2 regions of the Streptomyces canus genome follow, and region 1 is predicted to be linked to the other one. Evidence: riboswitches for the same ligand, from Rfam matches in the RefSeq annotation. Region 1 holds a riboswitch; the other holds the start of a gene.

The links. A riboswitch is a leader RNA that binds a small molecule or an ion and turns the genes downstream of it on or off. The one in region 1 is predicted to bind glycine.
Region 2: it holds a riboswitch for glycine, as region 1 does, so the genes downstream of both, gcvT (glycine cleavage system aminomethyltransferase GcvT) here and gcvP (aminomethyl-transferring glycine dehydrogenase) in region 1, are expected to answer to the same signal.

The regions. Positions count from the first base shown of each region.
Region 1 is NZ_CP107989.1:8,489,672-8,504,622, forward strand. Features, by position in the region: gene OG841_RS38755 (DUF881 domain-containing protein) at 1-332, shown strand, start outside; gene OG841_RS38760 (FHA domain-containing protein) at 394-1,299, shown strand; gene ftsR (transcriptional regulator FtsR) at 1,318-2,055, shown strand; gene OG841_RS38770 (bifunctional nuclease family protein) at 2,133-2,606, shown strand; gene OG841_RS38775 (MerR family transcriptional regulator) at 2,870-3,568, shown strand; gene OG841_RS38780 (DNA polymerase IV) at 3,627-5,054, shown strand; gene OG841_RS38785 (PRC-barrel domain-containing protein) at 4,970-5,347, opposite strand; glycine riboswitch at 5,471-5,566, shown strand; gene gcvP (aminomethyl-transferring glycine dehydrogenase) at 5,743-8,628, shown strand; gene OG841_RS38795 (TOBE domain-containing protein) at 8,670-9,089, opposite strand; gene OG841_RS38800 (amino acid transporter) at 9,186-11,138, opposite strand; gene OG841_RS38805 (potassium-transporting ATPase subunit C) at 11,417-11,998, shown strand; gene OG841_RS38810 (extracellular solute-binding protein) at 13,365-14,660, shown strand; gene OG841_RS38815 (carbohydrate ABC transporter permease) at 14,667-14,951, shown strand, end outside.
Region 2 is NZ_CP107989.1:3,385,633-3,400,583, reverse strand. Features, by position in the region: gene OG841_RS15015 (anthranilate synthase family protein) at 1-858, opposite strand, end outside; gene OG841_RS15010 (isochorismatase family protein) at 855-1,478, opposite strand; gene OG841_RS15005 (3-deoxy-7-phosphoheptulonate synthase) at 1,466-2,674, opposite strand; gene OG841_RS15000 (YybH family protein) at 2,862-3,455, opposite strand; gene OG841_RS14995 (L-serine ammonia-lyase) at 4,066-5,433, opposite strand; gene glyA (serine hydroxymethyltransferase) at 5,490-6,752, opposite strand; gene gcvH (glycine cleavage system protein GcvH) at 6,767-7,144, opposite strand; gene gcvT (glycine cleavage system aminomethyltransferase GcvT) at 7,243-8,361, opposite strand; glycine riboswitch at 8,408-8,519, opposite strand; glycine riboswitch at 8,520-8,616, opposite strand; gene OG841_RS14975 (AAA family ATPase) at 8,786-9,463, shown strand; gene OG841_RS14970 (enhanced serine sensitivity protein SseB) at 9,555-10,349, shown strand; gene OG841_RS14965 (enhanced serine sensitivity protein SseB C-terminal domain-containing protein) at 10,461-11,216, shown strand; gene OG841_RS14960 (ABC transporter permease) at 11,553-12,551, shown strand; gene OG841_RS14955 (ABC transporter substrate-binding protein) at 12,611-14,359, shown strand; gene OG841_RS14950 (ABC transporter permease) at 14,429-14,951, shown strand, end outside.

The sequences.
Region 1 (14,951 bases):
AGGCGGACATGCTGCTCGACGCGATCCAGGAGCTGCGCGCGGCCGGCGCGGAGGCGATCCAGGTGAACGGCGTCCGGGTCGTCGCCAACACCTTTCTGTCGGACTCGGGCAAGAGCGTGAGTGTCGACGGGAACAAGATCACCGCACCTTTTCGTTTCAAGGTCATCGGCAATCCGCAGGACCTCGAACCGGCGCTCAACATCCCTGGAGGCGTGGTGCAGACTCTTGAGAAGGAGCAGGCCACCGTTACCGTCGAGCGGTCGGACAAGATCGTCGTGGACGCCTTGCGAGCGGCGAAGCGGCCTGACTACGCTCGGTCGTCCCCCCGGTGAACCGGGGGTGCATGGGGGGCGTCCGGCCAGGGCATGAGGTTGCGGGGGGTCGCCGCACCGAATGGGTGGTGCGTGGTGGAAACTGTCTGGTGGAAACGGACGTTGTGAGGATGTCCGGGTCGACCGGTGTGTTCAATCAGGGTTCGTCCTGCCCCACGGGCGGGTCTGTTTCGGTCAAGGGGAATCGCCCGTGAAGTTGTTTGCGAAGTTGTTCGGCAAGAGCGCGCGAGAAGGTAGCGACAACGCGACCGCTCGTCATCGCGCACAGCCCGACGCCGAGGGTCAGCGCCCGCTGTTCCGGGACCAGGTGGCCGGTCAGGGTGGCGACATTTCCGGAGGTCAGGGCGTGCCGTCTGTTGACCCTGCCCAGTCCGGCGGCATAGGTTTCGGGCAGCCGTCAACCTCAAGTACGGGTGGAGGGTTTTCCCCTATGTCGGCCCTGGTGTGTACGAGGTGCGGTAACCGCAACGCGGAGAACAGCCGCTTCTGCTCCAACTGCGGCGCCCCGCTGCGGGCCGGGGCCGTGCCCGAGCGTCCCTCGGAGACGACCTCCACGATCTCCATCTCGGGACTCGAGGCGTACGACTCCGAAGTCACCGGCCAGACGCAGATGCCGGCGCTCTCCCCGGAGGCGCAGGCTGCCGTCGACGCGCTGCCGTTGGGCTCGGCGCTCCTGGTCGTGCGTCGTGGGCCCAACTCGGGCAGCCGCTTCCTGCTGGACGGCGAGCTGACCACGGCCGGCCGGCACCCGCAGAGCGACATCTTCCTCGACGACGTCACCGTCTCGCGTCGGCACGTGGAGTTCCGCCGCGGTCAGGACGGCTCGTTCACGGTGTCCGACGTGGGCAGTCTCAACGGCACGTACGTCAACCGTGAGCGGATCGACTCGGTCGCTCTGAACAACGGCGACGAGGTGCAGATCGGCAAGTACCGGCTGGTCTTCTACGCGAGCCAGCAGGGCTACTGACCCTCCCAGGGAAGGTCCATGCTTCAAACACCGAGCGGCGGTGCCGGACACGGCACCGCCGCGACGGACAGTGGGCTGATGAGCATCGGCACGGTGCTGAACGTGCTGCGTGACGAGTTCCCCGAAGTCACGATCTCCAAGATCCGTTTTCTGGAGTCCGAAGGCCTCATAGAGCCGCAGCGGACTCCCTCCGGGTACCGCAAGTTCAGCGACCGGGACGTGCAGCGCCTCGGCCATGTCCTGAGGATGCAGCGGGACCACTATCTGCCGCTCAAGGTGATCAGAGAGCATCTCGACGCCATGGAGCGAGGCGAGGCCGTCGCGCTGCCCACGGTCGGCCGCCAGCGGGACGGAGAAACGGTCCTGGAGGTCCCTGAAGGCCCCACAGCGGCCCGGATCGGCCGGGCCGAGCTGCTCGCCGCCGCCGAGATCGGCGAGTCGGAACTGGCGGAGTGGGAGTCGTACGGGCTCGTCACGCCTTTTCCCGACGGGGCCTACGACGCGGAGGCGGTCACCGTGGCTGCGCTTGTCGTCGAGCTCGGCCGGTTCGGGATCGAGCCGCGGCATCTGCGAGCGATGAAGGCCGCCGCCGATCGTGAGGCCGGACTGGTGGACCAGGTCGTGGCCCCGTTGAAACGCCACCGCAACCCGCAGACCCGTGCACACGCGGAAGCGCGCGCCAAGGAACTCGCGGGGCTCACTGTGAAGCTGCACGCGACGCTCGTGCAGACCGCGCTCGGGGTACGCCTGCCCTGAGGGTGGCCGGGCACCGGATCGTCCCCCGTTTCCTGCCCGACTACCCAAACGTCCCGGGCACGGCCTAGGGTTGCTGTGTGAACGAGCTCGATGTCGTAGGTGTCCGGGTCGAAATGCCCTCCAACCAACCGATCGTGCTCCTGCGTGAAGTGGGAGGCGACCGCTACCTCCCTATCTGGATCGGGCCGGGGGAGGCGACTGCGATCGCCTTCGCGCAGCAGGGCATGGCCCCCGCACGACCGCTGACCCACGACCTGTTCAAGGACGTGCTGGAGGCGGTCGGCCAGGAGCTCACCGAAGTGCGCATCACGGACCTGCGTGAGGGCGTCTTCTACGCGGAGCTGGTGTTCGCCAGCGGGGTCGAGGTGAGCGCGCGGCCGTCCGACGCCATAGCGCTGGCCCTGCGCACCGGGACGCCGATCTACGGCAGCGACGGAGTGCTCGACGACGCCGGCATCGCGATTCCGGACGAGCAGGAGGACGAAGTGGAGAAGTTCCGCGAGTTCCTCGACCAGATCTCCCCCGAGGACTTCGGCACCAGCAGTCAGTGAGGCGGACGCGGCCGATCCGGCGGATCAGTGGTCCGTGACGGGTCGGCCGTGTCCGGTCGTCACTGAAATGCTGGCATTTGCCACCGGTGTGTGAGAGCGTCCTGCGGCCCGCCAGGAGCGCATTCGGCTAGCCTTTCCCCGCGGTGGGGTACGGGAAACCACTCCTAGGGTGATTATCACTCGGCGTGCCGAGTGTGGCGATCGTTGACGCACCCCTGGTGACTGCCTACCGTCGAGAAGGCAGGTCAAGGACGGAGGTCGGCGTGAGAAGCAGCGGCGACGGTACGGCTGGGGGTGCCCCCGGACGGAGTCTCGGGGTAAGCGGTCCGTACCCTCCCCCAAGCTCTCAACTGCGTTCGAGTTGGGGGGATCCCCATCACGGCGGCCCTTTTCAGGGCAGCGCGGCCGATCACGCTCCGCAGCGACCGGCGGCCGTGCCGAGCAGCGGAGGGGCGACGTCCATGGCGTCCGAGCAGATCGGCTATCGCGGCCCTACGGCGTGCGCGGCGGCCGGCATCACCTACCGGCAACTCGACTACTGGGCGCGCACCGGCCTCGTCGAGCCGAGCGTGCGGCCCGCCCACGGGTCGGGGACGCAGCGGCTCTACAGCTTCCGGGACGTCGTCGTCCTGAAGATCGTCAAGCGGTTCCTCGACACGGGTGTGTCGCTGCAGAACATCCGCACCACGGTCCAGCACCTGCGTGAGCGGGGATTCCAGGACCTGGAGCGGATGACGCTCATGAGCGACGGCGCCACGGTCTACGAGTGCACCTCGCCCGACGAGGTCCACGAGCTGCTCCAGGGCGGTCAGGGCATCTTCGGGATCGCCGTGGGTGTCGTGTGGCGGGACGTCGAGAGCGCCCTGTCACAGCTGCACGGGGAGCGCATCGACACCGGCGAGACACTCGTGGGGCACAACCCCGCGGACGAGCTGGCGCGGCGGCGCAACAGGGCGGTCTGAAGCCTGCCCCGCTCCCTCGGGCGGGGCATTGTCAGTGGCGTAGGGCAGCATCGGACATGTGAGGAAAGCGCCCACGATCCTGCATCTCGACATGGATGCCTTCTACGCCTCGGCGGAGCAGGCGTCCAAGCCGAGTCTGCGCGGGAAGGCCGTCGTCGTGGGCGGGCTGGGGCCGCGGGGCGTGGTGGCCACCGCGTCCTACGAGGCCCGGGTGTTCGGGGTGCACTCGGCGATGCCCATGGGCCAGGCGAGACGGCTCGCGCCGAATGCCGCGTATCTGGTGCCGCGCTTCGGGTTCTACAAGGCGATCAGCGAGCAGGTGATGGGGCTGCTGCGGGAGCTGTCGCCGCTGGTGGAGCCACTGAGCCTGGACGAGGCGTTCGTGGATCTGGAGGCCGGGGGAACGGCCTGGGACGAGGCGTCGGCGCGGCTGGCCGGGGCGAGGCTGCGGGCCGACATACGGGCCGTCACGGGGCTCACGGGGTCGGTGGGGCTGGCCGCGTCCAAGATGCTCGCGAAGATCGCCTCAGAGCAGGCCAAGCCGGACGGGCTGGTGGTGATCGAGCCGGGGACCGAGCGGGCGCTTCTCGGGCCGTTGTCGGTGCGGATCCTGCCGGGAGTGGGGCCGGCGACCGGCGATCATCTGAGGCGGGCCGGGATCCATACGGTCGACGAGATCGTGGAGGCGGGCGAGGACGAGCTCGTACGACTGCTCGGGAAGGCCCATGGGCACGGGCTGTACGCGATGGCGCTGGCGTACGACGAGCGGCCCGTGGTGGCTGAGCGGGAGACCAAGTCCGTGTCGGTCGAGGACACCTACGACGTGGACATCCATGACCGGGTGCGGGTGAGCCTGGAGGTGCAGCGGCTGGCGGACCGGTGCGTGCGCAGGCTGCGGGGGGCCGGGCTGTCGGGGCGGACCATCGTGCTGAAGGTGCGGCGCTACGACTTCTCGACGTTGACGCGGTCGGAAACCCTTCGGGGGCCCACCGATGACCCTGCGGTCGTGCGGGAGGCTGCCCTGCGGTTGCTGGAGGGCGTGGACTCGACGGGGGGTGTGCGGTTGCTGGGGGTGGGGGTGAGTGGACTCGCCGACTTCACCCAGGAGGATCTGTTCGCTCAGGCCGCGGGGGAGCGGGTGGAGGCGGCGGCCGAGGAGGAGGTCGATGATGTGGCGGTTCCCGAGGTGACGGCTGCTGCTGAGCGACGGTGGGTAGCCGGGCACGATGTGCGGCATGCCGAGTACGGGCACGGGTGGGTGCAGGGGAGCGGGCTGGGGCGGGTGACCGTGCGGTTCGAGACGCCGGATTCGGAGCCGGGGCGGGTACGGACGTTTCTCGTCGAGGATCCTGCGCTGGAGCCCGCTGAGCCGTTGCCCCTGACAGAGGAGGTGCCGGGCGTTCAGGTCTCCGCGTCCTCCGTACCCGCCAGCTTGCCGAAGTCCCGGTCCGGGAACGAGGGCGGTGAGGCCACGTCGAGACGGTAGTGGTGGTAGAGCTGGAGCTCCTGGTCGGGGGAGAGGTGGCGGCCAACGCCGAAGTCGGGGGCGTCTTTGATGAGGGCGCGGTCGAAGGGAATGTGCAGGCTGCCGTCGACCAGTTCGCTCGGCCCCAGGGGGACGAAGGCGTCCCGGGAGAAGAGACCGGTGCGTATGGCGGCCCACTCCGGCACGCCGGTCGCGTCGTCGAGGTAGACCTCGTCGACGGTGCCGATCTTGGTGCCGTTGCGGTCGAACGCCTTGCGGCCGATCAGATTGCGCGGATCGATGTCGGTCAGCACGGGCCCTCCACTTGGTCGCAACTCATCCGAAGCGGTCGTAAGCACTACGAAAGAGCACATCGGGGTGTGCGGCCACTCGAAGACTCGTGCGGTGGCCTCGCTGGTAGGCTTGCGAGCGGCTGCTGACCCCGCGCGGGAGAGTCCTCCAGACACCATCGGAGGCGCCGAAGGAGCAAATCCTCCCCGGAATCTCTCAGGCTCACGTACCGCGCGGACGAGGTCACTCTGGAAAGCAGGGCGGGTGTCGACAGCTTCCGCTCTCACCGACGGTGCAAGCCGGCGGCCCTCGGGCGGCCCGGTGAAGCTCTCAGGTTGAGATGACAGAGGGGGAGGCCGTCGGGGTACCCGCGCCGGGGTACCCCTCACAGGTCGCGCCAGACCAGGAGGCCTCCGCAATGACCGCCCATCGCATTCCGCTCTCCGAGCTCGAACAGGGCATTCCCTTCGAGCAGCGTCACATCGGCCCTGATCATGAGGCGCGGGCCAAGATGCTCGCGCAGGTCGGCTACGGCTCGCTGGACGAGCTCACCGCCGCCGCGGTGCCGGATGTGATCAAGAACGCCGATGCCCTGGAGCTGCCGGACGGGCGCACCGAGGCCGAGGTACTGGCCGAGCTGCGGTCGCTGGCCGACCGGAACCAGGTGCTCGATTCCATGATCGGGCTCGGCTACTACGGCACCTTCACGCCGCCCGTCATCCTGCGCAATGTCATGGAGAACCCGGCCTGGTACACCGCCTACACGCCGTACCAGCCGGAGATCTCGCAGGGACGCCTCGAGGCTCTGCTCAACTTCCAGACCATGGTCGCCGACCTCACCGGGCTGCCCACCTCCGGCGCCTCGCTGCTCGACGAGGCGACCGCGGCGGCCGAGGCCATGGCTCTGTCCCGCCGCATGGGGAAGAACAAGAAGGGGCTCTTCCTCATCGACGCCGACACCCTGCCGCAGACCATCGCCGTGATCGAGACCCGGGCGGAGCCGACCGGTGTCGAGGTCGTGGTCGCCGACCTCGGCGACGGGATCCCGGCCGAGGTCGCCGGACGTGAGATCAACGGTGTGCTCGTCCAGTACCCCGGCGCCTCCGGGGCCGTACGCGACATCAAGCCGCTCATCGACCAGGTTCATGAGCTCGGCGCGCTCGTGACCGTGGCCGCCGATCTGCTCGCGCTGACCCTGCTGAAGTCGCCCGGTGAGCTAGGGGCGGACATCGCGATCGGTACCACGCAACGGTTCGGTGTGCCGATGGGGTTCGGCGGGCCGCACGCCGGCTACATGGCCGTGCACGAGAAGTTCGCGAGGAGCCTGCCCGGGCGGCTCGTCGGTGTGTCCGTGGACGCCGACGGGAACAAGGCCTACCGGCTCGCGCTGCAGACACGTGAGCAGCACATCCGTCGGGAGAAGGCGACCAGCAACATCTGCACCGCTCAGGTGCTGCTCGCGGTCATGGCCGGGATGTACGCCGTCTACCACGGGCCTGAGGGGCTCAAGGGCATCGCGCGGCGGACTCACCGGTACGCGACCCTCCTTGCCGCGGGCCTGACGGCCGGTGGGGTCGAGGTCGTGCACGGCTCGTACTTCGACACGCTCACCGCACGCGTGCCCGCGAGGGCCGCCGAGGTCGTCTCCGCCGCGCGGCGGAACGGCGTCAACCTGCACCTCGTCGACGCCGACCATGTGTCCGTCGCGTGCGACGAGACCACCGCGCGGGCCCAGGTGGGTGCCGTGTGGAACGCGTTCGGCGTGGAGGCGGACATCGAGGCGCTGGACGCGGCCACCGGGGAGGCCCTGCCGGACGCGCTGCTGCGCGACGACGACTTCCTCACCCACCCCGTCTTCCACCAGTACCGCTCCGAGACCGCGATGCTGCGCTACCTGCGTCGGCTCGCCGACCGCGACTACGCGCTCGACCGCGGCATGATCCCGCTGGGCTCCTGCACCATGAAGCTCAACGCGACCACGGAGATGGAGCCGGTCACCTGGCCCGAGTTCGGCCAGTTGCACCCCTTCGCGCCCGCCGAGCAGGCGCAGGGTTATCTGACGCTGATCCGGGAGCTGGAGGAGCGGCTCGCCGAGGTCACCGGGTACGACAACGTGTCGCTGCAGCCGAACGCCGGGTCGCAGGGCGAGCTGGCCGGGCTGCTGGCCGTACGCGGGTATCACCGGGCGAACGGTGACGAGCAGCGGACCGTGTGTCTCATCCCGTCCTCGGCGCACGGGACCAACGCCGCCAGCGCCGTCATGGCCGGGATGAAGGTCGTCGTCGTGAAGACCGCCGGGGACGGCGAGATCGACGTCGACGACCTGCGGGCGAAGATCGAGCAGTACCGGGACGAGCTGTCCGTACTCATGATCACGTACCCCTCGACGCACGGTGTGTTCGAGGAGCACGTCGCCGACATCTGCGCGCAGGTGCACGAGGCCGGCGGGCAGGTGTACGTCGACGGGGCCAACCTCAACGCGCTGGTGGGGCTGGCCAAGCCGGGCCACTTCGGTGGCGACGTCTCCCACCTGAATCTGCACAAGACGTTCTGCATTCCGCACGGCGGCGGTGGCCCGGGTGTGGGTCCTGTCGGCGTACGGGCGCACCTGGCGCCGTATCTGCCGAACCACCCGATGCAGCCCGCGGCCGGCCCGGAGACGGGCGTCGGGCCGATCTCGGCGGCTCCCTGGGGATCCGCGGGGATTCTGCCGATCTCGTGGGCGTACGTCCGGCTCATGGGCGGTGAGGGGCTGAAGCGGGCCACGCAGGTCGCGGTGCTTTCCGCCAACTACATCGCCAAGCGGCTCGAGCCGCACTACCCGGTGCTCTACACCGGCCCCGGCGGACTGGTCGCGCACGAGTGCATCATCGATCTGCGACCGCTCACCAAGGCGACCGGGGTGAGTGTCGACGATGTGGCCAAGCGGCTCATCGACTACGGCTTCCACGCCCCGACCATGTCGTTCCCGGTGGCCGGGACGCTCATGATCGAGCCGACCGAGTCCGAGGACCTGGCCGAACTCGACCGGTTCTGTGAGGCGATGATCGCCATCCGCGCCGAGATCGAGAAGGTCGGCTCGGGGGAGTGGGCCGCCGAGGACAACCCGCTGCGGAACGCTCCGCACACCGCCGGTGCGCTGGGCGGTGAGTGGGAGCACGCGTACTCGCGGGAGGATGCCGTCTTCCCGGCCGGGGTCTCGGTCGCGGACAAGTACTGGCCGCCGGTGCGGCGGATCGACCAGGCCTTCGGCGACCGGAACCTGGTGTGCTCGTGCCCGCCGCTGGACGCGTACGAGGACTGACCCGAGGTGATGAGGGCCCCGTCTCGGCGGGGCCCTTTCCCTTACGCCGTGGCCAGTGACACCTCTGTCGACTTGATCAGGGCGACGACCGGGGCGCCGGCGACGAGGGCGAGGTCGGCCGCGGCGTCCGCGGTGATCGCGGACGTGAGGACGCCTCCCTCGACAGCGATCTTGACGGTGGCCATGGCAGCTCCCCTGGCGACGGCGGTGACCGTGCCGGGCAGCTGGTTGCGGATGGACACGTTCTGGACCGGGGCGGTGGCGAGGGAGACCTCCGTCGACTTCACCAGGGCGTGTACGGGCGAGCCCTGGGTGAGGCCGAGTTCGGCGATGGACTCGAGGGTGATCGCGGCCGTGAGGTCCTGGCCGCCGTCCAGACGGATCCTGACGGTTGCCATGGCCTCGCCCGGGGTGACGGTGGTGACGGTGCCGGGGAGCTGGTTGCGGATGCTCAGGGTCATGGGCATCAACGTAGGGCGTGTGGTGGACCGTGGCGGGGATGTGTGCGGTCACGCCGTTTTGGACGGTTCGCGTGCGTGCCCCGGTACGTGACGGCGTCAGCCCGTGTGGACCCGGGGGCGGCGCGCACGGTCCGGTTCTGCCTCTCGCAGCACCTCTCGGGTGACCGGGGCCACCTCGCCCTGGCCGAAGAGGAAGAAGCGGAGGAAGTTGGCGAAGGGGTTGCCCTCGGTCCACTCGAAGTAGATGTGGGGGGTGCAACGGGTGGTGTCGCGGACGTGGAGAAGGAGGGCGGCGAGGGCGTTGGGGATGGAGGAGGACTCCAGGGTCAGGACGCGGTAGCGGTTGTGCAGGACCTCGCCCCGGACCGTCAGGCTCGCCTCGAACTCCGAGGGGTCCAGGACCGTGACCTCCACGAATACGAAGTCCTCGCCGGGGATGTCGTTGTCCTCGCGGATCTGCTCGATCTTGTCGCGGTACTCGGCCTTGTCGCGCTGGTCGGGCTCGTTGGCGATGAAGCGTATCTTGCGGCTGGCCATGTCCCGGATGAAACGTTCCGCCATGTCGTCGAGCGTCACGTCGGTCACGCGGAGTTCGAAGGCGCGGGCCAGGCGGGACAGGAGAGAGACCAGGATGATGCCGGCGATGAAGCAGGCGCCGATCTTCACGCCGTCGGGGCGTTCGATGACGTTGACGACGGTCGTGTAGAGGAACACGGCGGAGATGACGGCGAAGCCGACGGTCCAGTTGCGCTGCCCGGCCTTGCGGGCGGCGATGGTCACCGCGATCGCCGCCGAGCTGATCAGCACCAGCACGCCGGTGGCGTACGCGCCGCCCTGGGCGTCGACGTCGGCGTCGAAGATCCAGGTGACCAGGAAGGCGATCAGGGTGAAGACGATGACCATGGGGCGCACGGCACGGGCCCAGTGCGGTGCCATGCCGTAGCGGGGCAGGTAGCGCGGCATCAGGTTGAGCAGGCCGGCCATCGCGGAGGCGCCGGCGAACCACAGGATGGCGATGGTCGAGACGTCGTAGACCGTGCCGAAGACGCTTCCGAGGTAGTTGTGGGCGAGGTAGGCCAGGGCGCGGCCGTTGGCCGGGCCGCCCGACTCGAAGTCCTTCTCGGGGATGAGGAGGGTGGTGATGAAGCTGGTGGCGATCAGGAAGCAGCTCATGACGAGGGCGGCGGTGGTGAGCAGCTTCTTGGTGTCGCGGATCCGGCCCTCGGGGTTCGCCTCGGTGTCCTCCGGGTCGCCCTTGACGTGAGGCATGACGGCGACGCCGGTCTCGAAGCCGGAGAGGCCGAGGGCGAGCTTGGGGAAGACGATCAGGGCCACGCCGATCATCACGAAGACGTTGCCGTGCTCGGCCGTCAGAGCGCTGGACCAGTCGGTGACGACATGGCCCGCGGTGATGACGTGCCACAGGCCGACGAGCACCACGACGACGTTGAGGGCGAGGTAGATGCCCACCAGGGCGACGGCGACGCCGATCGCCTCCAGGAAGCCCTTGAGGAAGACCGCGCCGAGCAGGGCGACCAGGAAGAGGGTGATCAGCATCTTGTGGTCGTGCAGGGTGCTGGTCAGGTGCGGGTTCTCGATCAGGTGGGTGGAGGCGTCGGCTGCGGACAGCGTGATGGTGATCAGGAAGTCGGTGGCGGCGAAGCCGAGCAGGGTGAGGACGAAGAGCTTGCCCTGCCAGAAGGACAGCAGCCGTTCCAGCATGGAGATCGAGCCCTCGCCGCGGGGGCTCTCCTCGGCCACCCGGCGGTACACGGGCAGAGCGCCCGCGAGGGTGACGATCACGAGGACGATCGTCGCGATGGGGGAGAGCAGGCCGGCCGCGAGGGCGGCGATGCCGGGCTGGTAGCCGAGGGTGGAGAAGTAGTCGACGCCGGTCAGGCACATGACCCGCCACCAGCGCTGGCCCTGATGGGCGGGTTCCGGCGCGGCGTGGGGGCCCGTGTGGCCGCCGTCCCTGCCCATGTCGGACAGGCCCTCCAACATCCAGGAGCGCAGGCGACTGGAAGGAGGGTGTTCGGTGGTGGCCATCGGTGGTGCTCCTGCGGTGCGGCTCAGCGGGGTTCCGGCCGCCCGGCTGACGGCGGGACCAGCGTAAGCGGAGAGTGACGCCTGGGCCCACGGATGGGGGGCGCCGGGGCGTCAAGCTTCCGTTAAGACTCGGTCGGCGAAGGCCTGCGACGGGCGACTGGGCTGTTGTGAGGCTCGTATCCGACCCGTGGGCCCGTACGGGCGGGTGGGTGGGGGTGGACACGCAGCGTCATGGGGAGGGGCACGTTGAACGTGCCTGTATCGCCGTAGGAGTTCAGGTGACGGCCGCCTCCGTGGCCGTAAGGGAGCCGTCAAAGGTCTGCTGGGCGCCGTATGGGACCCGTCAACAGGAGCCGTTTCCGGCCACGAAGCCTGTTTCCTCGAAGGACGGCAAGATCGTCGGGTCCTCGCTGATCGGCCAACAGGACTACGGCCTCGACTACTTCCAGCCCCGGCCTGCGAACGGTCTCGGAGAGAACTCGGTCAACACGCAGTACAAGCTGATCCTTTCCGGTGCCACCAACCGCTCCGCCGACAACCCCGAGCTCGTCGCGTCGGTGAAGGCGGCCAAGGCCAAGGTCGTCAGGGACAACTCCACCGCCGACTACAAGGTCGAGCCCTCCCAGGTCCCCGCGGACGCGGTCACCTCCTCCGGCTCCGGCCTCGACCCGGACATCTCCCCGGCCTACGCCGAGCTCCAGGTCCACCGCGTCGCCGAGCGCAACGGCCTGTCCGTCGCGCAGGTCGAGAAGCTGGTCCGGAGCCAGGCCGAGGGGCGCACGCTCGGCTTCATCGGGGAGCCCCGGGTGAACGTCCTCGAACTCAACATCGCGGTCAGGGCGCTTGCGGCGAAGGGCTGACGGCGTCACACGGCGTCACACGGCGACCCGGGTGGGAGTCGGCGGCCGGTTCCGGCATGCCTGACATGGAGCGTCGACGTGATGCGTGCGCTGCTAGGCCGGAGCCGGATGCCGATCCCGTGACGTCGGCCCGGCGGGGTTCCGACGGGCGGGCGGCCGTGCTGGGCCGACGCGGCCGAGGGCGAGGCCGGCAAGCCGTTCGGCATGGACGAGTGGCTCGCCCACTCAGGGCCGCGGTCCGCCGCAGCGAGGAGCCGCCGCTCGCGCCTGGGTGCTCCAGGAGGTCTGGGGGTGTCACAGAACGGGTGAGCGGGGGGCCGGGGTGGCTGGTTCCCGTCTGAACGTCCTCGTACAGTCCGTTCCGTAAGGTTCGCCGAATAGATCGAATGTTTCGGGCGAGCCGGAAGGGCCGACGCCGATACGGACGGACGGACGGACGGACACACGGACGGACGGGCGACGGCGCGGTGATCGTCGGCTTTCGCCCGGATCGCAGAGTCTGCCAGTGGGCGGGGACCGTACGGGCGCCGGATCGGCAACATTCGCGATCGTCGGGACCTCCTGGTCGTCGCGGGCGGCACCGTGCGCGGCCGCGTCTCCATCGACCGCGCCCGGTCGCCCCCGAGGGCGTACGACCCCCCTGGCGCCCGAAATTCAACTCCCTGCGGACCGCGGTGACTTCAAGCCCGTCGAGTCGGCGCCGTACCGGATCTTCCCGTGCAGCGGGCTCGCCGGCCCTCGGTCGCTGGCGGACCGTCCCGGACACCAGGCCCCGCACGTCACGTGCCCCCTTTCTCGGTGGCCCTCAGCGGCGTCCCGAACTGCCGTGCAGCCGCCCGCCCGCCCGAACGCCGCGACAGGCTGCACGAAGGCCCAGTGCCTCGACGTCGAGGTGGGCACGACGTCGAGGTGGGCTGGGGGAGAGGCGAGCGTGATCGCCCGGAGTGGCCCGGTGCGGCAGTTCCTCGCGCGGTGTACTCGTCGAGGAGGAGCCGCCCACTCCGACGGGCGAGATCCGCACCGGCCGCCTGCTGCTCCCGACGGGGCCGCGGATGCCGTGCATGGGCGGCCCCGACCTGCTCGTCCCCGGCGCTGACGAGTCCCTTCGGTCGCACACGACGGCCGGCGTCTCTCCGTGCAGGTGGTCGGAGGGCTTCACCCTCCGGGCGATCGGCACGGACGTCAGCGAGGGTGCCGTGGCCTTCGACTGGTTCGACTCCTCAACATTCCCTGTGCACAAGGGGTTGCCACCGTTTGGCAGCTGTCTCTAGGGTGCGGCAGCAGCGAAGCTTTCTGGATCATCTCCGAAACTTTCGGACCGCAGGACGGACAAGGACGGCTCCGTCCCGTACCCAAGGAGCGCATCATGGGCGACCCGGCACTGTCCCGCCGTGGCTTTCTGGCGGCATCCGCCGCGGCCGGTCTGGGCATGACGACACTGACCGGCTGCGGCGGCGACTCGGACGGAGGATCGTCCGACGGGACGACCACGGTGGAGTGGTGGAACATCTCCACCACCGAGCCGGCGAAGAGTGTCTGGGCGGCCCTCGCCAAGAAGTTCGAGGCCGCGAACCCCAAGATCAAGATAAAGATCGTCCAGCTGGAGAACGACGCCTACAAGTCGAAGATGACGGCGCTGACCGCCTCCGGGAAGCTCCCTGACATCTTCCACACCTGGGGTGGCGGCGTCCTCAAGCAGCAGGTCGACGCCGGGCTCGTCGAGGACCTGACGGACCGGACCAAGCCCTGGGCCGACGGTCTGCTGAAGGTCACCAAGGAGCCGTACATCCTCGACGACAAGGTCTACGGCATCCCGTTCGACATGGGCATGATCGGGTTCTGGTACAACAAGGCGCTCTTCAAGCAGGCCGGCGTCAGCGAGCCGCCCACCACCTGGGGCGGGTTCCTGGAGGCCGTGAGCAAGCTGAAGTCCAAGAACATCACGCCCATTGCCCTCGCGGGCAAGGAGAAGTGGCCCGGCATGTACTACTGGGCCTACCTCGCGATGCGCACCGCCGGCATCGACGCCCTCCAGAAGGCCAGTGAGGACAAGGACTTCACCGCTGCCGGGTTCGTCCAGGCCGGCCGGCACCTCAAGGAACTCGTGGACCTCCAGCCCTTCCAGAAGGGGTTCCTCAACGCCGCCTACTCCACCCCCACCGGCCAGGCGGCCGCCGTCGGCAACGGCAAGGCGGCCATGGAACTCATGGGCCAGTGGGCCCCGTCCGTGGAGGCCGACTCCGGCAAGGGGCTCGGCAGCAACCTGGGCTTCTTCCCGTTCCCCGCGGTCGAGGGCGGCAAGGGCGCCATCACCGAGGTGTTCGGCGGAGGCGGCGGACATGCCCTGCGCCGGGGCGCCCCGCAGGCGGCGGTCGAGTTCCTGAAGTTCTTCGCCTCCGAGGCCACCGAACTGGAACTGGTCAAGAAGACCGGCACCCTTCCCGTGCTGCCGAACGCGGAGAAGGCCATGACCGACCCCAACCTCAAGCTCGTGCAGGCGCAGTTGAAGGCCGCCACCGGCTTCCAGCTCTATCTCGACCAGGCGTACGCACCCGCCGTCGGCCAGGAGGTCAACGACAGCGTGGCCGCGCTGATCGCCGGCTCCAAGTCCCCCGAGCAGGTTGCCCAGTCGATCACGCAGACGGCGAAGGAAGAGCAGTAGCCCGCGATGACCTCCACGTTCCTCGCAGACAAGCGGAGCGGTCCGGGCACCGATCTCCCGCCCCCGGAATCGGTCAGGGCCCGGGGGCGGGGCCGCCGGCGCGTACTGCACTGGCTGACCGCGGTGGGCTTCCAACTGCCCGCCCTGGTGCTGTTCATCGGCATGGTCCTGCTGCCGATGCTGTTCGCGCTGTACGCCGCCTTCTTCCGCTGGGGCGGCTTCGGCATGCCCTCCGACTACATCGGCACGGACAACTTCACCCAGCTCTTCGACAACCCGGTCTTCCTGGGC
Region 2 (14,951 bases), 5.1 Mb from region 1:
GAGGTCGCTGCGCCCCTCGATGATGTACTCGGTGTGCGCGAGCCAGGCCATCTCCCGCAGGAACGGCCCCGTCACGCGGCCGCCGCGCCGGCAGACCCGGGCCATCATCTTGAGTTCCTCGTCGAGGACCATGTACAGCTCGTCGGTCTCCTTGCCGTCGGTGAGGAACTCCATGACCTCCGACAGGACCGGTCCGGTGGCCGGGTAGCGGTAGGTGCCGCTGATCGGGGTCATCGCCGCGATGCCGTCTCGCAAGCTGACGTGGCGCTCCGGTGTGGCCCCGACGAAGGTGCGAGTGCCGGTGTGCACGAGGAAGGTCCAGTAGGCGCCGCTCTCCCGGGTGAGCAGTCGACGGAACAGGCTCAATGCGCTGCGCGTCGAGTATCCGGTGATGGTGGTGACGAACGAGCGCTTGATGACAAAGTTCGAGCCCTCTCCGGTGCCTATCTCGTTGTCGAGCACGGCGCGGACCGTGGCCGCGTAGGCCTCGTCATCGGTGTCGAAGCGCCCGCCGGTCAGGGTGATCGGCTCGTCCGGCAAGGCCCTCAGCGCGTCGGACGTGCTGACCTGCCCGTGGTCGGTCACCGACATCGCGAGCAAGGGTGAGCCGTCCTCGGCGGCGACGAAGCCGCGCTCGGTGATCTGCTGGTGGGGCACCAGGACCAGCGTCTCGTGCCTGGCCTCGCCGGGGCGCCCGGTCTGGTCGGCCACCGGGATGTCGGCGAGCCGGGCCGGGGTGCTGACCCGGCCCAGCAGGATCTCCACACGGTCCGGCCCCAGGGTCTCGGGGCGGTGCAGCAGGGCGAAGGCACCCGGAGCGGCGCCCACCACGTGCCCGAGCAGCTGCTTCGAGTTCATCGGAAGACCTCCTCGGTGGTGGTGACCACCGAGCAGCGAGCGGCCGCGTAGTCGAGGGCCAGCCGGTGGTAGTCGGCTGAGAAGTCACCGACGGCGTCGGCGATCAGGAACACCTGGATGTCGTTGGCGAACGCCTCCAGGGCTGTCGCCAGTACACCGACGTGTGCGTACACCCCGCAGACGATCAGCTGGTCGCGGCCCTGGGCACGCAGCTGCGCCAGCAGGTCCGAGCGAAAAAACGCGCTGTAGCGCCACTTGGTGAGCACCTGGTCCGCCGGCCGGGGTGCGAGCTCCGTGACGATCTGACGGTCGACGGGGTCCACCCTCATGCCCGGACCCCAGAAGTCCTTGAGCAGGCCGCGTTCCTCGTCCGTCATGCCCCCGGGTTGAGCGGTGTAGAACACCGGGACCCCGAGCTCGGCGCACCGCTCCCGCAGCTGTGTGCAGTGGCGCACCAGTGGTTCGCGTACCGCTGGAGGGAAGGGCGCGAGGAAGTATCGCTGCATGTCGTGGACGAGCAGGGCCGCGCGGCTCGGGTCGGGCGTCCACTGCGCCGTGCTGGTGGGCAGTTCAGCCGCCGTCGGCAGTGGATAGACTGAGATCGGTGCTAGGCCCGCCACGTTTCTCCCTCGGCTCGGTTCGTCATCGTCTGCGTCCGCCAGGCCGACACCACGGACACCGCCTGGCGAGGGTTGAGTCGCGGGTCGCACAACGTCGTGTACTTGTCACTGATCCGGTCGATGTCGTTTGCCGCGTCGGCACATTCGGTCACCGGGTCGGGAGTGGTCTCCAGGTGGATCCCGCCCGGTGTTCCACCGGCCGCGCGCACGGCGGTCTGGAAGGCGGTGACCTCGCGGACGATCATCTCCACGAGTCGGGTCTTGCGTCCGTCGGCGGTGGTCACGGTGTTCCCGTGCATGGGGTCGACCAGCCAGATCACCGGGTGTCCGGCGGCGCGTACGGCTCGAACCAACGGTGGCAGCAGATCCGTTGCCGCGTCGGCGCCCATCCGGGCGATCAGGGTGAGGCGTCCCGGCTCTTTCCCGGGGTCGAGCCGCTCGCACAACCCGAGCAGCTCGGCGACCGTCATACGTGGCCCGACCTTGCACGCTACGGGGTTCACCACCTCGGCCAACATCGCGACGTGCGCTCCCTCGAGCTGGCGGGTCCGCTCGCCGATCCAGGGCCAGTGTGTCGAAGTGAGCGCGAGCCGGCCTTCCCGGTCCGGCCGCAGCATCGGGATCTCGTAGTCGAGCAGCAGAGCCTCGTGGCTGGTCCAGACGGCAGGGTCGATGCGCGCCCGTGGAGTCTGGCCGAGGTTGGCCATGACCTGGCTCGCCGCCCGGTAGCCCGATAACAAGCGCCGGGGATCGTGCCGCCGTGCTTCCGGGTCCGGCTCCGGACCGTTCACCATGTGCCCTCGGTACACCGGGAGCTCGACGCCACCGACCCACTCGGTGAGCGCCGACCGGGGCTTGGCGTACTGGCCTCCGATCCGGCCCACCCGCACCACCGGCTGATGAGTGATCGCGTTCATGACGCCGGCGAGCACGTTGAGGAGTCCCGTCTTCCGCTCCACGTCACCCGCGGTGCATTCCGCGGGATCCTCCGCGCAGTCACCCGCCTGCACCACCTGTGCCCGCCCGGCGGCAACTCCGGCGAGCAAGCCGCTGAGCCTGCTGAGCGATTCTGCTTCCACCAGCGGGGGAAGGGCCGCCAGCACATCCCTGACCTGGTTGACCTGTTCCGGGTCCTCCCACTGAGGCTGCTGCCGCGCAACTGGGGCCCGTAAGACTTCGATCGAGGTGACGTTCAAGTTTTCTCCAGACCTCGAACATGACGGCAACTCGCTATCCGTGCATCAACTGACGGCCCGCCGCCAATGGCCATTTCGAATTACTACAAGGCGGCCGGGGTTACCCCGAAGTGCTTGATTTTGGCACGGCTTGCCCACCGAGAAATCGGCTGAGCACATAGAAGAAGGAACCGCCGAGAAAGCTTGATCAGTGGTGGGCCGATGTTGCGTTTCCGTGCGGCGGATACGGGTTGTCCTGGACGTACAGCCAGGTGCCGTTCGACTGCTCTTGCACGGTGTCGCAGAAATTCCCAGTGAAACTCTCGCGGGTTCCATCCGGCCCGGTCTGTGCCAGAGTGTAATCGCCCATTATGGACGCTATGCGGTTGCGTGCCTTGTCACCGGTTCCCTTCCCTCCCGCCAGCACGGTTTGGCGAGGGTTGACTGTGAGCACCGGATCCGACTTGAACCACTCGACGTAGAACGCCCGGATTTCCTTGTGGCCCCTGACGACCGATCCGTCGTAATTGACAATCGCCGCTTCGGGCTCCTGGAGGGCGATGATTCCGTCCACGTCCTTGGCTTTGATCCTCTCGCCCAAGAGCTGCAGCAACTCGGCGGGGGTCTTGGCGGCGACCTGCGCGTTGCTGGTTTCCGCCTGGGTCGTGGTCGCAGGTGATGTACCCGCAGCCGCCGCCGCATTTGCCGTCTGGGCCTGGATGAAGGTAGGGCCCGCGATACTCACGGCCGTAAACACAATGGCCGAGGTGGCGATCGACAACGTCAGCTTGATTCTACTCATGACATCTCCCCCAAAAATGGAGATGGCAGCAGGTCAATAGAACGCCTCTGCGGCGTCGGCCCTTCCGAATGGCCCCCGTTTGCCACCCCGCCCCGTTGATGACGTCATGCAACATTCCATAACTGACCCCTGTCAACCCTTCCGAAAATCCAGAGCGCGCCGATCCGCTATTTCATCTGCTGAGGTGTTGAAGTGGAGGGCTGGCTGCATTGCGAAGACCTGGGGGTATCATCGCTTTCCGGAACGCCGTCCGGCAGGGGTCCAAGCGTCGGGGCCGAGGGGGTCGACAGCCGGGAACAATGTATTCCGGAGCCCTGAACGCTCAATTCGCGCCAGATTGCGGCAGTGCCACCGGATGGCCCCCCAGTGACATGCGTCACATCGACCGTGTCAGGTGGACTGCGGGTGCCGACCAGGCAGGACTGTGGCAAAGACCTGATGGCGGCGAGAAACCGGGACTTCGCTGTGCCGCCGGTCCCTGGGGGCAAGCGGGGGACCTTACGGGACTTTCAAGCCTCTCCGAGGGCCCTTTCGGCGACTTTCCGCCACGCGAGCAGGAAAGGCCCGACCGCGCTGAAAGACGCGAACGCGCTGGTCGGGGACAGTTTCCCTAGCACTCGATGATGTTCACCGCGAGCCCGCCCCGCGCCGTCTCCTTGTACTTCACGCTCATGTCCGCCCCGGTGTCCTTCATCGTCTTGATGACCTTGTCGAGGGACACCTTGTGCGAGCCGTCCCCCCGCAGGGCCATCTTCGCCGCCGTGACCGCCTTGACCGCGGCCATGCCGTTGCGCTCGATGCAGGGGATCTGGACCAGTCCGCCGACCGGGTCGCACGTCAGACCCAGGTTGTGCTCCATGCCGATCTCGGCCGCGTTCTCGACCTGTTCGGGGGAGCCGCCGAGGACCTCGGCGAGGGCGCCCGCGGCCATCGAGCAGGCCGAGCCGACCTCGCCCTGGCAGCCGACCTCGGCGCCGGAGATGGACGCGTTCTCCTTGAAGAGCATGCCGATCGCACCGGCGGCCAGCATGAACCGGACGACACCCTCGTCGTCGGCGCCGGGCACGAAGTTCATGTAGTAGTGGAGCACCGCGGGGATGATGCCTGCGGCCCCGTTGGTCGGGGCCGTCACCACCCTGCCGCCGGCCGCGTTCTCCTCGTTCACCGCCATCGCGTACAGCGTGATCCACTCCATGGAGTGCGCCAACGGGTCGCCCTCGGCGCGGAGTTGGCGCGCGGTCACCGCGGCACGGCGGCGCACCCGAAGGCCGCCCGGCAGGATGCCCTCGCGGGTCATGCCCCGCTGCACGCAGGCCCGCATGACCTCCCAGATCTCCAGCAGCCCGGTGCGGATCTCGTCCTCGGTGCGCCAGGCGCGTTCGTTCTCCAGCATCAGGGCGGAGATCGACAGTCCGGTCTCCTTCGTCAGCCGCAGCAGCTCGTCGCCGGTGCGGAAGGGGTACTTCAGCACGGTGTCGTCGAGCTTGATCCGGTCCGCGCCCACCGCGTCCTGGTCGACGACGAAGCCGCCGCCCACCGAGTAGTACGTCTTCGACATGAGCTCGGTGCCCGAGGCGTCGTACGCCCACACCGTCATGCCGTTCGCGTGGTACGGGAGTGTCTTGCGCCGGTGCAGGACGAGGTCGTCGTCGAAGGAGAAGGGGATCTCGCGCTCGCCGAGCAGCTTCAGGACGCCCGCGGCCTTGATCTCCGCCACCCGGTCGTCCGCGTTCTCCACGTCCACCGTGCGCGGGGACGCCCCCTCCAGGCCCAGCAGCACCGCCTTCGGGGTGCCGTGGCCGTGGCCGGTCGCGCCCAGGGAGCCGTAGAGCTCGCAGCGGACCGAGGCGACGGAGGGCAGCAGCTCCTCGTTGCGCAGGCGGCGGGCGAACATGCGGGCCGCGCGCATCGGGCCGACCGTGTGGGAGCTGGACGGGCCGATGCCGATCGAGAACAGGTCGAAGACCGAGATGGCCACGGGCACTCCTTCAAAAAGGGTGGGGGCACACGTCGTCGGGTGCCCCCACCGTGGAACTACTTGTTCAGGCCGGGGTACAGCGGGTGCTTGTCGGCGAGCGCCTTGACCCGGGCCTTCAGCGACTCGACGTCGTAGGACGGCTTCAGCGTCTCGGCGATCACGTCCGCGACCTCGGTGAAGTCCTCGGCCGTGAAGCCGCGGGTGGCCAGGGCGGGCGTGCCGATCCGCAGCCCCGACGTCACCATCGGCGGGCGCGGGTCGTTCGGGACGGCGTTGCGGTTGACCGTGATGCCGACCTCGTGGAGACGGTCCTCGGCCTGCCGGCCGTCCAGTTCGGACTCGCGCAGGTCGACGAGGACGAGGTGGACGTCGGTGCCGCCGGAGAGCACGTCGACCCCGGCCTCCCGGGCGTCGTCGGCCGTCAGACGCTCGGCGAGGATGCGCGCACCGTCCACGGTACGCCGCTGGCGCTCCTTGAACTCCTCCGAGGCCGCCACCTTGAAGGACACCGCCTTCGCCGCGATCACGTGCTCCAGGGGACCGCCCTGGAAGCCCGGGAAGACGGAGGAGTTCAGCTTCTTCGCGAACTCCTTCTTCCCGAGGATGATCCCGCCGCGCGGTCCGCCCAGCGTCTTGTGGGTGGTGGAGGTGACCACGTCCGCGTACTCGACGGGGTTCGGGTGCAGCCCCGCTGCCACCAGACCCGCGAAGTGGGCCATGTCGACCCACAGATACGCCTCGACCTCGTCGGCGATCCGGCGGAACTCCGCGAAGTCCAGCTGCCGCGGGTACGCCGACCATCCGGCGATGATCACCTTGGGCCGGTGCTCCTTGGCGAGCTGCTCCACCTCGGCCATGTCGACGAGGCCCGCCTCGTCCACGTGGTACGCGACCACGTCGAACTGCTTGCCGGAGAAGTTCAGCCGCATCCCGTGGGTGAGGTGACCGCCGTGCGCCAGGTCCAGACCCAGGATCGTGTCGCCGGGCTGCGCCAGCGCGAACAGGGCGGCCTGGTTCGCGGAGGCGCCGGAGTGGGGCTGCACGTTGGCGTACTCGGCGCCGAACAGCTCCTTCACACGGTCGATCGCGATCTGCTCGGCCACGTCGACGTGCTCACAGCCGCCGTAGTAGCGACGGCCGGGATAGCCCTCGGCGTACTTGTTGGTGAGGACCGAGCCCTGCGCCTCCATGACCGCGAGCGGAGCGAAGTTCTCCGACGCGATCATCTCGAGGGTGGACTGCTGACGGTCCAGCTCGGCGTCGACCGCGGCGGCGATCTCCGGGTCGAGCTCGTGCAGGGGCGTGTTCAGTGCGGACATCAGGTGCGGACTCCTCAGCCGGCGGAAAAGGCGGTGTACTCGTCGGCGGAGAGCAGGTCGGCCGGCTCCTCCGCGACGCGCACCTTGAACAGCCAGCCGCCCTCGAAGGGGGCGGAGTTCACCAGCGCCGGGTCGCTCACGACGTCCTCGTTGACCTCGGTGACCTCACCGGAGACGGGGGAGTACAGGTCGCTGACCGACTTGGTCGACTCCAGCTCGCCGCAGGTCTCGCCCGCGGTCACCGTGTCACCGACCTCCGGGAGCTGGACGAAGACGACGTCGCCGAGCGCGTTGGCCGCGTGCTCGGTGATGCCGACCGTCGAGACGCCGTCCTCGGCGCCCGACAGCCACTCGTGCTCCTTGCTGTAGCGCAGCTGCTGCGGGTTGCTCATGGTCTGAATTCTCCTGTACGCGGGGGAGTGCTGATGGGTGGGGGACTGCGGAAGGCGTGCGTGAGCAGCGACTCTGTGCTCAGCATCACCTACGACGGCTACTTCTGACGCTTGTAGAACGGCAGCGCCACGACCTCGTACGGCTCGTGACTGCCCCGGATGTCCACACCGACACCCGCCGTGCCCGGCGTGGCGTGGGCGGGGTCGACGTACGCCATCGCGATCGGCCTGCCCAGGGTGGGGGAAGGAGCCCCGGAGGTGACCTCGCCGATCACCTCGCCGCCCGCGACGACCGCGTACCCGGCACGCGGGACCCGACGGCCCTCGGCGACGAGTCCGACGAGGACGCGCGGCGGGTTCTCCGCGGCACGGGTGGCCGCCTCGGCCAGTGCCTCCCGCCCGACGAAGTCCCCCTCCTTCTCGAACTTCACGACCCGGCCGAGCCCGGCGTCGAAGGGCGTCAGCTCCCGCGAGAGCTCGTGCCCGTACAGCGGCATGCCCGCCTCGAGGCGCAGTGTGTCCCGGCAGGACAGGCCACAGGGGACCAGGCCGGCCGGCTCGCCCGCCTTGGTCAGGGCCTGCCACAGTGCTTCCGCGTCGGAGGGCGCCACGAACAGCTCGAAGCCGTCCTCGCCGGTGTATCCGGTGCGGGCGATCAGCGCGGGCACCCCGGCGACCGTGCCCGGCAGACCGGCGTAGTACTTCAGGCCGTCGAGGTCGGAGTCGGTCAGGGAGGCGAGGATCCCCGGCGCCTGAGGCCCCTGTACGGCGATCAGCGCGTAGGCGTCCCGGTCGTCACGCACCTCGGCGTCGAAGCCGGCCGCGCGCTCGGTCAGCGCGTCCAGCACGACCTGGGCGTTGGAGGCGTTGGCGACCACCATGTACTCGGTCTCCCCGAGCCGGTAGACGATCAGGTCGTCCAGGATGCCGCCGTCGGCCCGGCAGATCATGGTGTAGCGGGCGCGGCCGACACCCACGGACGCGATGTTGCCGACGAGGGCGAAGTTCAGCAGCTCGGCCGCCTGCGGCCCGGTCACGGTGATCTCGCCCATGTGGGAGAGGTCGAAGAGCCCGGCCTGCGTCCGCACGGCGTTGTGCTCGTCGCGCTCGGAGCCGTAGCGCAGGGGCATGTCCCAGCCGGCGAAGTCGGTCATGGTCGCGCCCAGCGAGCGGTGCAGGGCATCGAGCGCGGTACGACGGGATTCGGTACTGCTCATCGGACGGTCGTCTCCCAAGGATCCAAGGCATGACGGGCGAGGGCTTTCCTCCCCATCTGTCATCGGAACCTGAGAGGTTCGCCCTGATCACGAAATGATCCGGGCTTGCACCGTGGGTGGAGCCGCCTTCGAGTAGGCGACCCGCTTTTCAGATGTGCCTCGCCCGCGCGGTAACGGGGCCTGAGAGATTCAAGGGAGGGACTTGCTCCTTCGGCGCCCGGGTACACGTACCCAGGACTCTCCCGCGCGGATTCAAGCGGCCGGTATGCAGTTGGCGCGCACATCATTGCACGCCGCGTACGCGTCCGGCAGGGCAGCGTCTGTAACCAGCTTGTGGCGGTACGACTACAGAAAAGCGAGAGATCGTCCATTACCTTCTCTTTACGCTCGGTGGGGAGGGGAACCCCGACCCCGGAGGAGGACGATGACGGTGGACAGGACCACGGCGTACGCGACGACCTCGGGCATCGCGCTGCCGGAGCAGCCCGCGGCCCCGGTCGTCGAGCTCCGCGGCGCATGCCGCGCCGCCCCGGTCGTCCGCGACCTGCGCGACCGCTCCGGCCGCAGCCCGCACGCGCTGCTCTTCGGCCCCAAGGACCTCGTCGTCATCACCGGCCTGCCGGGCAGCGGCAAGTCCACGCTGATGAAGCGGGCGGTGGGCGGGATCCGGATCGACTCCCAGGACACCCGCGACCGCTGGGACGGCCGGCTGTCCCCCTTACTGCCGTACGCCGTCTACCGCCCCCTGGTCCGGCTCGCGCACTACGTAGGACTGCGCGGCGCCCTGCGCTCCGGCGAGGGGGTCGTGGTCCACGACTGCGGGACCCAGGCCTGGGTGCGCGGCTGGCTGGCCCGCGAGGCCCGGCGCCGGGGCGGCACCCTGCATCTGCTGCTGCTCGACGTCGCGGCGGACACCGCGCTGGAGGGCCAGCGCGAGCGCGGCCGGGGCGTCTCGCGGTACGCCTTCCTGCGGCACCGGGGCGCGGCCGCCCGGCTGATCCGCTCCGTGGAGCGCGGTGACCTGCCCCAGGGCTGCGGTTCGGCGGTGCTGATCGACCGGGACGCCGCGGACGTGCTGCGGCGGATCGGCTTCACGGGCTGACGCGGACGGATGTGCCGGGCCGAGCCACCTTTCCACCGCACCCGCTAGCCTTTCAGCCACATCAGTAGGTTCACAGCAGGCGGTCAGACAGATGGACTTCCCGGCGGATCTTCCCGCGGACTTTCCAGCACCGGCACACCCGCACCCTCATCCGCACGGCGGATGGCCCGGCAACGAACTGGAGGAGGTGCTCTCGGCCTCCCTCGGCATGCCCTCGGCGGGCGGCCGGATCATCGAGGTGCTCGGCCGCAGCTTCGTCTGGATCCCCCTGCCGAACGGCGGCGGTCCGCACAGCGGCCCCCTCGACCTGCCCACCGTGGAGATCGGGGGCCAGGCCTTCGTCCCGGTGTTCAGCTCCGAGGAGCAGTTCCGCCAGGTCGTCGGCAGCCATCTGTCGTACACCATCGCCCCGGCGGTCGAGTTCGCCCGCGGCCTGCCCCCGCACGTGGGCATCGCGGTGAACCCCGACGGCGTGGTCGGCGTCCCCCTGCCGCCCGCCGCGGTCGCCGACCTCTGCCGCGTGGGCCGCACCCCGCTGGACGGCCCCAACACCGGCGGCCGGGTCAAGCTCTACGAGCCGGACTGGCAGGACGACCCGGTCGACTTCCTGGCAGCCGCGTCGGCCGAGTTCGCGGCCACGGGCGTGGTCCTCACGGCCCGCCGCTGCCTGGCCGCCATCGAAACGGCCGACCCGGTGATGTTCGTGGGCGTCGAACTGTCCCAGTGGGAGGGCGATCTGCGCACCCTTCCGATGGACGCCCTCGGCAGGGCCCTGGGGACGACTCCGGTTGCATGGCCGGTCAACCTGGTTCTGCTGGACGTGGCGGACGACCCGGTGGGCCACTGGATGCGCGAACAGGTGCGCCCCTTCTACACACAGGGCTGACGGCGCACGGATCCCGAGCTCGTGCGCGCTTAAGCTGGTTTCCTACTCGGGGCAACTTTCAAGAAGGGGCGATACAGGGTGAGCGCCACCACGACCGACCAGGTCGAGCACATGCTGCGCCAGGTGACCCCCGGGCGCTACGACGCCTACGAGGCACTGCTGCGCGCCCTGGCGACCCCGAACTCCGGCCAGATCTGGATGCTCCTGTGGCACGGCCAGGCCGGCTCCCCGGACGCCCAGTACGGAAACATGGAGGTCGACGGCTACGGCTACGCCCCCTGTGTGACCTCGGCCCAGGAGCTGAGCGCCAGCGGCTGGAACCGTTCGTACGAAGTGGTCGACGGCATCGACGTGGCCCGCACCCTCTACCCCGACCAGTACGGCCTCTGGCTCAACCCGCACGCCCCCGGCGGCGGTCTCGGCATCCCCTGGCTCGATCTGCGCCGCATCGCCACCGGCCTCGAGCGCCAGCCCGCGGGGCCGCTCAGGCTGTCGGAGCCCGGCATCGAGATCCCCCAGTTCTACGCGCTGCTCGTGCAGAACGCCCACCGCACCCCGGCGGTCCGCTCACTGCGCCGCGCCTGGGTGCAGCCGGCGCTCGGGGCGCCGTATCTCGCGATCGGCCTGGACGTGTACGACACCAGCCCCTCGGCCGTGGACTCGGTGCGCGCGATGATGCAGCAGTCCATCGGCGCCGTCCCGGACGGGCTCCCGGTGTCCACCGTGGCGATGTCCGACGACTACGACCCGGTGGCGCTGTGGATGCGCGCCGGTGCCCGTCCGTTCTACGACCGCGAGGCCCATGGATCCCCCGCTCAGGCCCCGGCGGCCGGGTACGGCTACCCGCCGGCCCGTGGTGGTTACTGAGAGCTACAACTACTTGTTCGACTCGTTTACGTAACAGCCACATTTCTTCGCGCGTAGATGGCGGCAGACCGTCACGAAGGTCACCTATTGCGCCGTTCTGTCCCAACTAGCATGCGTCCGAGGGGCGTTACCCGTTGTTCGGATAACGGAATCCCTCGTACTGCATCACGGTTACGCATACTTTCTTCGCCAGGCCTGGCGGGTGATCGCAGCGAAGCTGAAGACTCCCCAGGCAGACGCAGGATCAGACGTTCCCTGCGAGCTGAGCAAGTCGACAAAGCCGTAATCCACGGCAGGTGTAGGCCGGTCACCACCGGCGAGAGGGGTCGGGTCACTGTGACCGCACCGATCGAGACCACCGGGGCGCAGGCCGAGGCGCAGCCGGAGGCTGTCCTCGTCGGCGTCGACAAGGGGCAGATCGAGGGCCGTTCCCTGGGTCAGATCGCCTGGTCCCGCTTCAAGAAGGACAAGGTGGCGGTCGCCGGCGGCGTGATCGTCATCCTGCTGGTCCTGCTCGCGGTGCTCTCCCGGCCCATCCAGGCCATGTTCGGCCTGGACCCCAACGCCCTGCACCAGGATCTGATCGACCCCAACACCTCGCTGCCCAAGGGCGACTTCGGCGGCATGAGCTGGTCGCACCCGCTCGGTGTGGAGCCGAAGTTCGGCCGCGACATCGCCACCCGCATCCTCGAGGGCTCCTGGGTCTCTCTGGTCGTCGCCTTCGGCGCCACGATCCTGTCCAACACGATCGGCGCCGTGCTCGGCGTGGTCGCCGGCTACTACGGCGGACGGGTCGACACGATCATCAGCCGGCTGATGGACACCTTCCTGGCGTTCCCGCTGCTGCTGTTCGCCATCGCCATCTCGGCCACGCTCCAGGGCGGTGCGTTCGGGCTCGAGGGTCTGCCGCTGCACATCAGCGTGCTGATCTTCGTGATCGGCTTCTTCAACTGGCCCTACCTGGGCCGTATCGTGCGCGGCCAGACACTGGCCCTGCGCGAGCGGGAGTTCGTCGACGCCTCGCGCGGGATGGGGGCCAGGGGGCCCTACATCCTCTTCCGGGAGCTGCTGCCGAACCTCGTCGGCCCGATCATCGTCTACTCGACGCTGCTCATCCCGACCAACATCCTCTTCGAGGCGTCGCTGAGCTTCCTCGGCGTCGGCATCCAGCCTCCCCAGGCCTCCTGGGGCGGCATGCTCAACCAGGCCGTCGACTTCTACCAGGTCGACCCGCAGTTCATGATCGTGCCTGGTCTGGCCATCTTCGTGACCGTCCTGGCGTTCAACCTGCTCGGTGACGGTCTCCGAGACGCTCTCGACCCGCGCAGCCGCTGACCCGCGACCGCGGTGAGAGTCCACAAGATTTCCGACAATTGAAGGGGAAGCAGACCATCATGCGAAGGTCAGCGCTGGCCGCAGTGGCGGCCATCGGCAGTGCGAGCCTGTTGCTCTCGGCTTGCAGCAAGGCCGATGACAACGGTGGAGACGGGAACAAGTCGGCTGGGGCCAACGCAGCGACCAAGGGTGTCGTCAACGCCTCCACCCAGAAGGGTGGGACGGTCACGTACGAGTACTCCGACGTCCCGGACTCCTTCGACCCCGGCAACACGTACTACGCCTACATGTACAACCTCAGCCGGCTGTACGCCCGCCCGCTGATGACCTTCCAGCCCGGTCCGGGCGAGGAGGGCAACAAGCTGGTCCCGGACCTCGCCGAGAAGGCGGGCGAGCCGAGCGACGGCGGCAAGACCTGGACGTACAAGATCCGCTCCGGCCTGAAGTACCAGGACGGCACCGCGATCACCTCGAAGGACGTCAAGTACGCCGTCGAGCGCTCCAACTTCGCGCGTGACGTGCTCTCCCTCGGCCCGAACTACTTCCAGCAGTTCATGGAGGGCGGCAAGGCGTACAAGGGTCCCTACAAGGACAAGAGCGCCGAGGGCCTGAAGTCCATCGAGACGCCGGACGACACCACGATCGTCTTCAAGCTCAACCGTCCCTTCCAGGAGTTCGACTACCTGGTCGCGACGCCGCAGACGGCTCCGGTGCCGCAGTCCAAGGACACCGGCATCGACTACGTCAAGAGCATCGTGTCCTCGGGCTCGTACAAGTTCCAGAGCTACGACGAGGGCAAGCAGGCCGTCCTCGTCAAGAACGAGAACTGGGACCCGAAGACCGACCCGCTGCGCAAGCAGTACCCGGACAAGATCGTCGTCAAGCTGAAGGTCAACGCCGAGACGATCGACCAGGACGTCCAGGCCGGTGACGCGATCGACCTCGGCGGTACCGGTGTCCAGGCCGCGACCCAGGCGAAGGTCGTCAACGACGCGAGCCTGAAGGCCAACACGGACAACACCTACGGTGGCCGTCTGGTCTACATGGCGATCAACAACCAGGTCGCGCCGTTCGACAAGGTCGAGTGCCGCAAGGCCGTCGAGTACGCCGTCGACAAGGTCTCCGTGCAGACCGCCGAGGGCGGCCCGATCCGCGGTGACATCGCCACGACCGTCCTGCCTCCGGACATCACCGGCTACGCGAAGGCCGACGTCTACGCGACCACCGGCAACAAGGGTGACGTCGCCAAGGCCAAGGACCAGCTGAAGGCCTGCGGCAAGACGACGATCAACACCAACATCTCGGCGCGCAGCGACCGCCCGCAGGAGATCGACGCGGCCACCGCGATCATCGCCTCGCTGAAGAAGGTCGGCATCAACGCCAGCCTGAAGCAGTACCCGTCGGGCAAGTACTTCACCGACTACGCGGGTGTGCCGACGTTCGACAAGAAGCAGAACATCGGCCTGCACATGATGCAGTGGGGTGCCGACTGGAACTCCGGTTACGGCTTCCTCCAGCAGATCCTGCACGGTGACGCGATCGGCGCGTCCGGCAACACCAACCTCTCGTATCTGAACGACAAGCAGATCAACGAGATGCTGGAGAAGGCCATCGCCACCGAGGACGACACCGCGCGCAACGCCCTGTACGGGCAGATCGACAAGCGTGCGATGGACCTGGCGGCGCTCGTCCCGCTGACCTACTTCAAGGTCCTGCTGTACCGCCCGACGGGCTTCACCAACCTGGTGTCCACGTCGGCCTTCAGCGGTCAGTACGACTACCTCAACATCGGCACGACCAAGAAGTAGCCCCGGAAGGCAGGTGAAGGCATTGGTGCCCGTGGGCCTCGCGGCCCGCGGGCACCAGCGCCGGTCCCCGTGATCTCGTACATCCTCCGTCGGACGTTCGCGGCAGTGATCCTGCTGCTGGTCGTCACCGCGGTCACCTTCGCGATCTTCTTCCTGCTGCCGCGGATGGCCGGCCAGACCGCCGACCAGCTCGCGCAGCAGTACATCGGAAAGAGTCCGACGAAGGCCGACATCGCCGCAGTCAAGCAGAACCTCGGTCTGGACGAGCCCCTGTATGCCCAGTACTGGCACTTCATCAAGGGGATCGTGTCCGGCGCCACCTACAACCTGGGCCCCACGACGGCGCACTGTGACGCGCCGTGCTTCGGCTACTCCTTCAAGAACCACGTCGCGGTGTGGCCGCAGCTCACCTCGCGCCTTCCGGTGACCGTCTCGCTGGCCGCCGGTGCCGCCGTGATGTGGCTGGTGTCCGGCGTGGTGATCGGTGTGATCTCCGCGCTCAAGCCCCGCAGCTTCTTCGACCGCTCCTTCATGGGCGTCGCGCTCGCCGGTGTCTCGCTGCCCATGTTCTTCACGGGCAACCTGGCCCTGC